4 regions of the Staphylococcus sp. IVB6214 genome follow, and region 1 is predicted to be linked to each of the others. Evidence: predicted binding sites of a transcription regulator. Region 1 holds the regulator's gene; each other region holds the start of a gene.
The links. The regulator Rex, encoded in region 1, represses fermentation and respiration genes when NADH is low (regulators of the CRP and FNR family bind a similar motif). The targets are predictions, from matches to a motif close to TTGTGAAATATTTCACAA.
Positions count from the first base shown of each region.

Region 2: the regulator Rex is predicted to act here: its motif matches at 1,386-1,403, upstream of MUA51_RS09165 (formate/nitrite transporter family protein).
Region 3: the regulator Rex is predicted to act here: its motif matches at 1,580-1,597, upstream of MUA51_RS10245 (anaerobic C4-dicarboxylate transporter family protein).
Region 4: the regulator Rex is predicted to act here: its motif matches at 1,994-2,011, upstream of MUA51_RS06825 (L-lactate dehydrogenase).

Region 1 covers NZ_CP094723.1:1,608,203-1,611,424, reverse strand. Annotated here, with positions in the region: gene MUA51_RS07925 (ABC-F family ATP-binding cassette domain-containing protein) at 1-1,059, opposite strand, end outside; gene MUA51_RS07920 (redox-sensing transcriptional repressor Rex) at 1,214-1,864, shown strand; gene MUA51_RS07915 (YeeE/YedE family protein) at 2,131-3,213, shown strand.
Region 2 covers NZ_CP094723.1:1,841,006-1,844,227, forward strand. Annotated here, with positions in the region: gene MUA51_RS09160 (amino acid permease) at 1-979, opposite strand, end outside; gene MUA51_RS09165 (formate/nitrite transporter family protein) at 1,460-2,314, shown strand; gene MUA51_RS09170 (hypothetical protein) at 2,368-2,700, shown strand; gene MUA51_RS09175 (hypothetical protein) at 2,702-2,878, shown strand; gene MUA51_RS09180 (HAD family hydrolase) at 3,114-3,222, opposite strand, start outside.
Region 3 covers NZ_CP094723.1:2,079,227-2,082,448, forward strand. Annotated here, with positions in the region: gene MUA51_RS10245 (anaerobic C4-dicarboxylate transporter family protein) at 252-1,553, opposite strand; gene MUA51_RS10250 (SDR family oxidoreductase) at 1,773-2,462, shown strand; gene MUA51_RS10255 (ketopantoate reductase family protein) at 2,584-3,222, shown strand, end outside.
Region 4 covers NZ_CP094723.1:1,417,529-1,420,750, forward strand. Annotated here, with positions in the region: gene MUA51_RS06815 (transcriptional regulator, SarA/Rot family) at 1-136, opposite strand, end outside; gene MUA51_RS06820 (hypothetical protein) at 495-866, opposite strand; gene MUA51_RS06825 (L-lactate dehydrogenase) at 996-1,946, opposite strand; gene MUA51_RS06830 (alpha/beta fold hydrolase) at 2,205-3,029, opposite strand.

The sequences.
Region 1 (3,222 bases):
TGATACTTCCATATTGATTGGTTTTGTAATCGGCGTTTCGTACCCAACTTCCAAGTCACGTATGTGCATCACATCATTACCTGTATTGCGATCGAAGTCAAAGCGAATATCCGCACTTCTTGCATCCAACATGGGTTTTTCAAGTCGTGTCATTTTTTCAAGAACTTTTCGTCGACTTTTTGCCATACCACTTGTAGAAGCACGTGTGATATTTTTTTCGACAAAGGTTTCTAATCGTTTGATTTCATCTTGTTGCCGCTCATATTCTGCGAGGCGTTTTTGATAGTATTGATCACGTTGCGCGATAAATTTACCATAGTTACCAACATAGTGCTTCACTTCACCTAAAGAAACATCATAGATTTGTGTGACGATTTTATCTAAGAAGTAACGGTCGTGCGAGATGATGACGATAGCCCCTTTAAAAAACTTCAAATAATCTTCTAACCATGCAGTCGTTTCCATATCGAGATGGTTAGTCGGCTCATCAAGTAGCAAAAGGTCAGGTTCACGCAGTAACATTTGAGCGAGTGAAAGTCGTGTTTTTTGACCGCCACTGAAGTCGTTGACTGGACGATGATAGTCGGCTTCCGTAAAATGTAGCCCGTTCAAAACAGTCTTTATTTTACGCTCATAATCATAGCCACCTTGCTTTTCAAACTCATTCGATATGCTTTCATAACGCTTCATATGTTCTTGATAAGCATCCGAATCATAGCGATCTGCGTGTTGAGCAAGCCAATCCGTTTCTTCTTGCATCTTCTCACCGAGTTGTTTAAGGTGCTCAAACGGTTGTAACATCTCTTCAAACACAGTTTTTTGAGTGTTGAGTGTCATTTGCTGTGTCAGATAACCCATTTTTAAGTTTTTAATCTTTGAGATATGACCGTCTTCGTATGCTTCTACACCTGCAATGATTTTCATTAAAGTGGATTTTCCTGCACCGTTACGTCCAACAATGCCAATTCGTTCGCCGGTTTTCACTTCAAAGTTGACACCATCAAAAATTGTCTCGCCATCAAAAGACTTTGAAATCTGACTGAGTTGCATTAATATCATGTGGGATGCTCCTTTCATTAACATATATTGTACAACAAAAAATATACCCATCAAAATGTAAATGTTTCTTTCTGAGTAAAAGTCAGTTATAATTATAGTGTTGTGCTGTGAAATGTATCACATATGTTTAGAAATATTTTTGGAGGATTGTGTAATGGCTAAAGAAACGGTAAAAATTCCAAGAGCGACCTTGAAACGCCTGCCTTTGTATTATCGCTTTGTAAACACGTTAAAAGCGAAAGGTGAAAATCGTGTCAATTCTAAAGCGATTAGCGAAGGCTTGAATATCGATTCAGCAACGATTCGACGTGACTTTTCTTATTTTGGCGAGCTTGGCAAAAAAGGATACGGCTATAACATTGACAACCTTCTAGACTTCTTCAAATCAGAATTAAGTGACTCTGAAGAGATTCACATCGGCATTGTAGGTGTCGGTAATCTCGGTCACGCATTGATTACTTACAACTTCTCCATCCACGATGATATGACAATTACAGAAGCATTTGATATACGTCCAGAAGTGATCGGTGAAACAATCGGTAATGTCCTTGTTAAACCAATGTCAGATATGACAGAAATTATTAAGAAAGAAAAACTTGAAGTGGTGATTATTGCAACACCAGAATCGGCAGCACAAGCGGTTACAGATCAACTTGTTGAAGCAGGCATTAAAGGTATTCTTAACTTCACGCCAAAGCGTGTACAAGTGCCACAATCAGTACAAGTTCATCAAATTGATCTGGGTGTAGAACTTCAATCATTGCTCTTTTTTATGAAAAATTACAATTCAACACTACAAGCATAATACAGTCGACATAAATTATTGAATATGTAAGCAAATAAGTCATCAAAATTCAGCTTTTGAATTTTGATGTTTTTTTATGCGCTTATTTTTCAGATAGGTCTTTCATAGCAAAATAATCTTTTAAAAAGTTGAGAGACTACTTTGTGTATCATTTGGTACTCTCTGAGAAAGATGGAAAATTATAAAATTTTACACTCACCCTTGCATTATATAATGACATTCTATATAATTCAGATAATGTTAATCGGATATAGGAGGTTGGTAAAATGATTTGGACTATTTTTAGTGGTTTAATCGTTGGGGCATTACTTGGATTTGTAATGCAACGTACAAGATTCTGTTTGACAGGTGGTTTTCGTGACATGTACGTTCAAAAGAACAACAAGATGTTTTATGCATTATTAGTTGCGATTACGATTCAAGCAGTTGGTATTTTCGGATTGAAAGCAGCTGGATTCATTACGATTGATAACGGGACGTTTCCTATCGTTGGAACAATTATTGGATCGTTTATCTTCGGTGTCGGCATTATTTTAGCAGGTGGCTGTGCAACAGGGACATATTATCGTGCAGGAGAAGGCCTTATCGGAAGTTGGATTGCACTAGGATTTTATGCGCTTTTTGCAGCTATTTCAAAATTTGGTATTTTAGCACCGATCAATGAACGTTTACAAAGTTATACAGTGGCAAATGCAGATATGTCTGTTTCAACAGGTGTACCATATTGGGTATGGCTTGTACTCTTAGTCGGTATTACAACATTCTTCGTTGTCAAAACTTTACGTAAACCAAAACCAACCATTGCAGTTCCGAGATTAAAGCAACGTTACACAGGGATTCGTCACATATTGTTTGAACGTCGTTATCATCCATTCGTTGCAGCTATTGCAGTTGGCTTAATTGCAATGATTGCATGGCCAATGAGTATTTCGACTGGACGTGAAGGTGGATTAGGGATTACCACACCTTCTGCACATATCGTTCAATTTTTAACAACAGGTAATGTGACTGTATTGGACTGGGGTGTCTTTCTCGTACTCGGTATTTTAGTAGGCTCATATATTGCAGCAAAAGGCTCTCATGAATTTAAATGGCGCTTACCAGACATTAAAACAATCCGTAACAGTGCATTAGGTGGTACATTTTTGGGATTTGGTGCGGCCGTAGCAGGTGGCTGTTCGATCGGTAATGGACTTGTTGCAACAGCTGCGCTATCTTGGCAAGGATGGATTGCGTTAGCGTCAATGATTCTAGGCACTTGGTTTATGAGTTACTTCTTGTTTGTCAAACCGTTACGTGCGGCACGTCGACAAACGCAAAGTGTAAAAGCGCAATCAGTGAATGCATAATATAGAAAT
Region 2 (3,222 bases), 230 kb from region 1:
TTCTCATTACTTTAGTGAAGATTCTTGGCAATTGCCCATGTTGTGCCAATGTAAAGATCATACGACTCGAACTAAAGATACCAGAGTTACAACCTGACATCGCTGCTGTAATCACAACGAAGTTAATAAGACCTGCTGCAATCGTAATACCCACCTTCGCAAATGTTGCAACAAACGGTGAACCAAGATCTTGTAGTTCATTCCACGGATATACTGTTACGATTACAAAAATCGCACCGATGTAGAAGATTAAAATACGCCAAATAACCCCGTTGACTGCTTTTTTAATATTCTTTTGTGGATCTTTTGTTTCACCTGCTGTAATACCAATCAGCTCAACACCCTGATATGAACCGATAACGATAGATAATGCGAAGAAGAAGCCGAGCCAGCCGTTTGGTAAGAAACCACCGTGCTCTGTTAAGTTGCTGAGTCCGATTGGAACACCCCCGTTACCAATTCCGAAGAAAATCAGACCAAAACCAGCAATAATCATCAAAATAATTGTGACAATCTTAATCATCGCAAACCAGAATTCGAACTCACCGAAAGCTTTAACTGATATCGCATTGGCTGCAGTTAAAATGACGATAACAATCACTCCCGGAATCCATGTTGGTAACTCCGGCCACCAAAACTTCATGTATTCACCGACAGCAATAACTTCAGACATCCCTACAACAATCCATTGAAAGATGTTCGCCCAAGCAGTGATGTAACCTGCAACCGGATGTAGGTAATCTGTCGCATAGTTCGCAAATGAACCTGTCGTTGGATATAAGTACACCATCTCACCCATCGCACGCATGACTAAGAATAAAAAGAGCCCAGCCAATAAATATGCAAAAATTACAGATGGTCCTGTCCAAGCAATTGTACTAGACGCCCCCATGAACAAGCCAACACCGATTGTGCCCCCAAGCGCAATCATTTGAATTTGACGAGAGCTTAGCCCTCTTTGTAATTGATTATCTTCCATGACAATCCACCATCTCCTTGAAACCCCTAATTTTCGAAAGTATGTAAACTTTTCTTCGTTATTATACTATATTTCACTAATGTTTAAAGTAGATTTTTAACTTCACACTTTTTGACATAGTTGTGAATTTTTTATTGTCAAATTTAAAAACAACACACAAGATACATGACACCTATATGATATTGAATAGACACTTCCATTCGGAGGGTAATATGGCTTCGAAAGTACTGATATAACAGCATTTAATCACTTTGTTTGAAAAGTAAAATATTCTGAATACATTTTTAATAAACGTTATAATCCATTTATCTCACAATTCCTTTATATGATTTGCAAAATCTATTGTCAGAATTATTATTCATCTGCACATAAAATTGCAAATGTCATCTTATCGACACAAAATATTTTGTGAACACATTCACATTAATAATTTAAAGCGTTATACTAGATTCTATTACACAACGAAAGGAAATTTGTCGTATGAATGATACGAATATTAAATGGGATACGATTTTTTATGGTCGTAAGTGGGTTTCAAATATTATCGAAACCATTCAAAAAAAGGATGTCTTGCACAGTTTCTACATGAAGCGCTACTTGATGCGTGCGATGATGGCAGGTTTTATTATTAGCATCATCTCTGTATTTGTTTTAATGGTCAAAACAACGTTTGCACCTGATGTACCTGTTGGTGTCGTCAATATGATTGGCTCTATCACATTCAGCTTTGCACTCGTATTAATCTTATTCACCAACTCCGAACTGCTCACCAGTAATTTTATGTACTTTACAGTAGGACTTTATTATCACCTTATCCAACCTCTCCGTGTGTTAAAGATTTTTATGCTCTGCTTCTTCGGTAATATTGCAGGCGCATTCATCTTTTTTGCGATACTACGCGTTAGTGACGTTATGTCACCAGAAATGGTTGCCTTGTTGGATCATATGATACACTCGAAAGCTGAAGTATACAACTTCCAAAATATACTTGTTCGTGCGATTTTCGCAAACTTCTTCATCAATATTGCGCTTGTAATCGCTATGCAAATCGATGATGTTTTCGCAAAAATGTTTGTGATGATGTTTGGTGTAACCATCTTTGCATTTATGGGGTTTGAACACGTTGTTTATAATGCCACTTTGTTCGTCGGGCAACTATTTTATGACTTTTCTGCTGTTCATGCACTTGGTATGTTAAAGAATATTGTAGCTGCATTTATCGGTAACTATATCGGCGGCGGACTTATCATTGGTTTATTCTATGCTTACTTGAATGATCACGGGCAGTTTGAAACGATTAAGAAAGCGAACAAATCACAACAACTCACTAAGTAGTTTGTAGATGTCTATGGTATACTGACTGTACAAATTTTTTGATGGAGGTTCGCATGAAACGCACACATAAAGCTGTCGTTATTTCATTGTTTCTTGGCATCATCTTTTTTACAGTCAATTTTATGTCACATACAGCACCAACGAGCATGATTATTTTCAAATCAATACTGGTTGCACTGACGTTCGGTGTGCTTTACGTGCTGACTTTCACACTACTCGACTCTGAACAACATCGTATACAGTACGGTGTGCCATTAATCATCGGTGTAGCATCAGGTGCATTAATTGGTACAAAACTAGGTGAACCTATTATTTGTACATTAATTGGCATTGTGACTGCTTTAATCGTCGGTTATATTTACGGTCGGATAAAAGGAGTGCGATAAGATGTCAACACTTTCTACTATTGTCATTGTACTGTTAGTGGCAAGTACCATTCCCAATATATATATGTACAATAAAGAAGTTAAAAAAGGCAATGCCAATCCCCGTATGAAACTACTCATTGGCATTGATGCGATACTTGTCATTTTGATTTTGGCAGCAATCTTCTTATTGAGATAACATGAACCCCCGCTCATACATCTGCAATATCATTGCTTGTATGAACAGGGGTTTTTATTATAGGAAAAAGCGATATAAAATAAGCATCCCTATCGCATAAATAACTAAGCCGACAATACATGACATCACATGTATACGCATTGGGATATGGCGCTGTCTTCTCGGCGCGATGACTAAATTACCAGTAATGAAGCATAATGGAATAACAATAAAAACATGAGTTGTTCAAAATTCATTACTTTCTCCCTTCAAAATAACGTTCAACTAACGTTGTTAAATCTGTATCTTTATCTGTCAATGACAAATCACTGAAATCACTCGTTTCTGTCATTTGGTTCGTATTG
Region 3 (3,222 bases), 470 kb from region 1:
AAAAAGCCCACGTTACTATGGGGAGAACGTAGGCTAAAAAATTCAAAATATGAAAATAATTAACACTGTAATTTTATTATAACACAATTTAATATTAAATTTATACAATTTGAATCGAAAATTTCTATTTTTTTATTTAGTGTTCTACAATTATAACATAGGGCAATTGCTTTCATACCAGTATTTGCCTAAATAAAAACAAGCAAGTAGATCATGAACATATCTACCTGCTTGTATCTATATTTATTCTGTTAAACACCTAAAATTGTTTTAATCAATAAACCGACACAGACTGTTGTTGCGATTAAGAAAAAGCCTGGCAACAGGAAGCTGGTTGTTTTCGTTGAACGTGTTTCGTCGACATCTACCGCAAAGAGAATTGTTGGTTGCGCTGGGATAACAAAGTTCACGTTTAACGTTTGAACAATCGCTAAGAAGAATGTAGGTGGAATGCCTAATGTCATCACAATTGGCACCATGATAGATGCTGTGGCTGATTGTGAAATCACGACCATTGATACAAGTCCAACAAACAAGATTAAGAGCCACGGTGCTTGTTCAACGAGTCCCCCTATTTGCGTCTCCATGATATCTCGGTTAGAAGGTGCACTGAAGATTGTTGCCCCTAGCCAGCCAGGTCCGAGTACCGCAAATAATGCGCCAATCGCAGCTTGTGTAATATGAGAATTTAAAATTTCAGTCGGCTGAATTTTAATGAGTAACAGATTAACCATCGCACTCATATACATAAAAAGTTGTACAAGGTCTGTCATCTGTAACTTAACAATTTCACCATCCACTTTAAATGATGGACCAAATTCCGGGAAAATACCGAATGTAAGTATGCAAGCGACTGCTACGATGAATGATAATACACCTAACTTAACGCGTGTAGAATACGTTTTTGTTGTATCTTCTTCAACAATTTTTTGAAGCATTGTCTGTGCTTGACGCTCATCCATTTTTGTCTCTCCGACAAATGTCACAAAAGTACTCAAGATCACCATACTAATCAATGCTGTTGGCAAAACAATCGATAAGTATTGTCCCATTGTAATGCCTAATCCTGCAAATTCTGAGATCATGTATGCTGTTGCTGATGCTGCTGGACTACACAACAATGCGATATTCGCCGTCAACACAGAAGCAGTCAGTGCCTTTTTAGGTTTAATACGTGCCTTTAATGCTGTTTTTGCAATAATTGGTTCTAATGAAAGTGCAATGTTTGCTGTTCCAATACCGAATACAAATAAAAAGACAATCATCGGTGCAATGAAGATAATAGATTTTGGGAAACGTTCGATCACTTTTGATGCCAAGTGGACGAGATAATCAATCCCACCTGTTGCTTGAAGTGTTCCCCCTGCAATCCCGATTGATAAAATGATTAACACGGCCGTTACTGGGGCTGACCCCGGTGATAAACCAAAGCCAAATATCATCACTAATTGTGCAACAATCGCAAAAATCCCACAGCCAAGGGCGCCTGCTGTACGCAATCCAAGAACAATTGCAAGGACCATAATAATAATTTCTATACTAAAAAGAAGCATTCTTTTTCTTCCTCTTTTCGTTTTCAATGTGAATATTTTAACATAATACTATCTACTTGATAATGCGTTTTTTATACGCTTTTTGACATATTTGTTAACTTACATCAAGAGCAATTGATTTTCTTATGTTTTATGAATGTGTTAGGTTATGAATGACGTAAAAAGATATATCAACATGTCAATAACTTTAAATATAGATTTCTGGAAGGTGAAAATAATATGGAAATGCTTAAAGATAAAGTCGCAGTGATTACTGGTGCAAGCAGTGGTATTGGAACGGCTATTGCACAACAACTCAATGACAATGGCGCAAAGATTGTCTTACTCGCACGTAATGAAGATAAAATGAATGCCATTGCGGAAGATTTTACCGACGCTTTGATTATCCCAACAGATGTCACAGATCGTGCATCTGTGGAACAAGCCATTGAGCACACAATTGCACACTTCGGACAAGTTGATTTTCTCATCAACAGTGCCGGCTTAATGACTTCTTCAGCCATTACAAAAGGAGATGTCACAGGCTGGGATGCGATGATTGATGTCAATGTGAAAGGAACGCTTTATGCGATTAATGCCGTAATGCCACATCTTCAAGCACAATCTAGTGGACATATCGTCAATATCTCATCAATCTCAGGCTTTGAAGTCACAAAAGTAAGCACACTTTACAGCGCGACAAAAGCAGCTGTACATGCCATTACACAAGGGCTTGAGAAAGAATTAGCACGCACAGGTATTCGTTCAACAAGTATCTCACCAGGTATGGTAGACACACCACTTAATGATGGATATGACTTCGGCGATCGTAAAATGCTTGAAGCCCAGAATATTGCAGATGCTGTAATTTACGCATTAACACAACCTGCACATGTCAATGTAAACGAAATAACTGTTCGCCCTGTATAACATCCTGCTATATTCACGAGATACTCAAGTGTCGTATCTCGTGTTTTTTTACGCAATTGACATATCTTTTCGAAAATTCTAAACTTAAATTAAACCGCTTACAAAATAAGGAGGATGTCAAATGACGAAAATTGCTATTGCTGGCGCAGGTGCTATGGGGAGTCGTATTGGAAGTTACATTAAGCAAGCAGGATACGATGTTACATTAATTGATACATGGCCAAACCATGTTCAAGCCATCAATGATAAAGGACTAGAAATTCAGACAGAAACAGATACATACATTGTAGACATTCCTGCTGTGTTACCAACCGATGTCACTGGTTCATTTGATTTAATAATAATTCTTACAAAATCAATGCACTCAGAAGCAATGATTCATGAGCTAAAAGAACGTAATGCTATTCACCAAGACACGGCCATCCTAACAATGATGAATGGTCTCGGACATGATGAACGTTTTGCAAAAATCGTACCACATGAGCAAGTCTTTTTAGCTGTGACGATGTGGACAGCGGGTATGCGTGGCCCCGGACAAATTTTACTAGAAGGACAAGGCAGCATCGAGCTACAACGTGCTGACGGTCAAGCCGATGAGCGTACTGAGAGAATCAATAAAATTTTCAATGATGCCGGATTAAACGCTAAAATTAGCGATAACGTGTTCCAATCCATTTGGTCTAAAGCAACGTTGAATAGCGTATTAAATCCGCTATGTAGTATTTTGAATAAAACAATCTACGAATTCGGTAGCTATGAA
Region 4 (3,222 bases), 190 kb from region 1:
ATATCGTCAGCAATATTAACAGCTCTTCTTTTGTTAACTCATATTTTTCAGCAATTGCTGTAAAAACAGATTCAATTTCAGATTGTAATGAAAATAATGCTTGTATACCACTTTTTTCTGCTTTATGATTCTTCATGAAATACGCTCCCATCTCGTAAAAATAATCATCACTTATTATTTACCCAAGAAAATATCATTAAAACTAAAATTAACTTGTGTACCGTAAAAAAATAATTTTTAATGACTATCAAATGATGTAAGTTGCTAAGATGATATTAAATTAACTTCAAATTCATTTTTAATGATGTAACTGGGGCTGGGACAAAAATCTTTTTTTGCTATAAAAGATTTCTGTCCCAGCCCCACTGTCATTTTAGCCGTATATGAAAAAGAACAAAGCTATTATTAAGTAAAAAAAGGCACAAACATTTCAGATTGTACACCAAAAAAGTGCTTTATAGTATTGTGTTTTATCTGTAACCCCAATGATTAACTTAATAAATTCGATCTTTAAGTTCAAGAGTATCAATATAGTTAATTCTATTTTGTGACTTATTTAATCTAATATTTTTGCCAACATATTCTGAGTTATTAATAATATCACCAGTGAAATAATATTTTCCATTGTGAATTCGTTGTAGTCCTGTTAAATTAGTTTCCAAAACAATTCGATCATTATAAACGACAAAAATACGATCAATTTGAAATACTCTGCTAGGATTCAAAGACCAAAAACCACGAGCTGCTTCATAAATTTGTTCATCAGATAAATCAGGACTATAACCTATATAGTTTCTCCCTAATTCATCAGTCTCTTCGAAATAGCGTCTATCTTGAATTTGAATTACTAAAGTTTCATTCATCATTTTATGATCTCTTTTTTTAATTTAAACAGAGTATATCACATACTTTTATAAAAGTTTAAATCGTACTTGCAGGTTTTCAAAATTAAAAAGCTGGGAATCATCTCCCAGCTTTTCTGTATTATTAAAATGTTAGAATAAATGACTGATTGAGTCTTGCATGTCTTTAAGAATTTTAGAAGATTTTTCAAATTTTGCTTGTTCATCTTCATTTAATGGTGTTTCGATGATGCGAACCGCACCTTCTCCGTTTACTACTGTTGGCACACCAGTGTATACACCATCAACACCGTATTCACCTTCTAAGAAGCTAGAAACAGTTAATACAACGTTTTGGTTGCGTAAGATTGCTTTAGAGATATGCATTAATCCCATTGCAACACCATAGTATGTTGCACCTTTTGCTTTGATAATATCGTAAGCTGCATCACGTGTATTCACATAGATGTCTTCAATAAGATGTTCTTTTTCTGGGTCATTTTTCAATAAATCATATAATGGTTGACCTGCGATTGTTGCACTTGACCATACTGGTACTTCTGAGTCACCGTGCTCACCAATAATATTTGCATGTACACTTGTTGGTGCAACATCGAATACTTCACTTAATAAGTGTTTGAAACGTGCTGTATCTAAGATTGTACCTGAACCAATGACTTTGTGTTTTGGTAAACCTGAGTATTTTAAAGTGACATAAGTTAAAACGTCTACTGGGTTTGCTGCAACTAAGAAGATACCGTCAAAACCACTTTCCATAATAGGTGTGATGATACCTTTGTAAATTTTTGCATTCTTTTCAACTAAGTCTAAACGTGTCTCCCCAACTTTTTGAGGTGCACCCGCACAGATAACGATTAAGTCTGCATCGCCACAGTCTGAATATTGCCCAGCTTTAACTTTAACAGGTGACATTGCATAAGGCGCACCATGATTTAAGTCAAGTACATCACCTAATACTTTATCTTCGTTAATGTCGATGATAACTAATTCGTCTGCTACACCTTGACTCACCATTGTAAATGCGTAGCTTGCTCCTACTGCACCGTTACCTACTAATACTACTTTATTACCTTTTTTCGCCATGAAGTTTCTCTCCAATCTATCTATTTAAATGTATTGTTCTCAACGTAATGTGAAGAATTTCACATTTCTAATTTAACACGCTTTTTATTTAACTTCAAGGTAGAAACAAATATTATAGAATTTAATTAAAATTTCGTGTCACTTAATTGTTGAAATTAGTGAGTAATTACAATAATAGATTGTGTTATTTACTTAACTTTCCGGCATTTTAATTTAGGTAGTAACTGATACACTTTAGCTCATTGATTGTTTGAAATACTATGTCAGTGTATTTTCATCCTCTACTAAAAATCCGGCTGTAAAAACGCGGTTGTTCAAAAAGCTTAAAATGTAACGCATGACAGCTTCTCTCTGTGGCTCATTATGTACTTCATGCGCAAGACCGTGCCATGCTTTAAAGTATAATTCTTCATGATTAATAACTGATACGAGTTGTTTCGTAACATCTACGTCTGTCACGTGGTCTTCTGTTCCATACATCAAGCAGAGTGGGACAGGTTTCATGTTTTGAATATTGTCAGTTGTTTCTTTCATATGTTTAATGACTTCTTGATACCAATGATAACTTACTTTTTTTAACATTAATGCATCATTTAATGTGTCTTCTTGAACTTCTTTATTTGATGTTAAGTCTTCTACTTCAAATCCCAAATCAAACTTTGCCGACTTCGATACATCACCGATATGAGATGATAAAACATTTTTACGTGTGTGTGCATTATTTTGAAATGCTAAAAGTGGCGCAATTAAAACAAGCCCTTCAATACCTAGATCGACCTTCTCGAGTAAATTCATTGATATTAATCCACCGAGTCCAACACCCATTACAAATATTGGGAGATGGTATCCTTCTGCAATTTTTAACCACTCTAAAACAGACTCATGGTAAAGTTCAAAACTTTCAACTTGTCCTTTGTTCATTCTTGAAGTTTGACCTTGACCGGGTAAATCACCCATGATGACGTGATATCCATTTCTTCTTAAATGTGTGATGACATAGGCATATCTTCCTGTATGTTCTAAAATATTATGAACAATGACCACGACACCCTTTGCTTCACTAACTGTTTCCCATTTCCACATAATATACCTAACCTTCCTTGCTTAACACTTTACATGTTATTATATCTCGACACACTATATAATTGCTAATATTTATCACAAGCTTTTGCGAGAATTCTCATATAAAAAACTGCGTATCAATATTCTAAAAAAACAATTTATCGCATCACAACAAATTGCATAATAGTGCCTTTATTTATGGTTATTACACTGA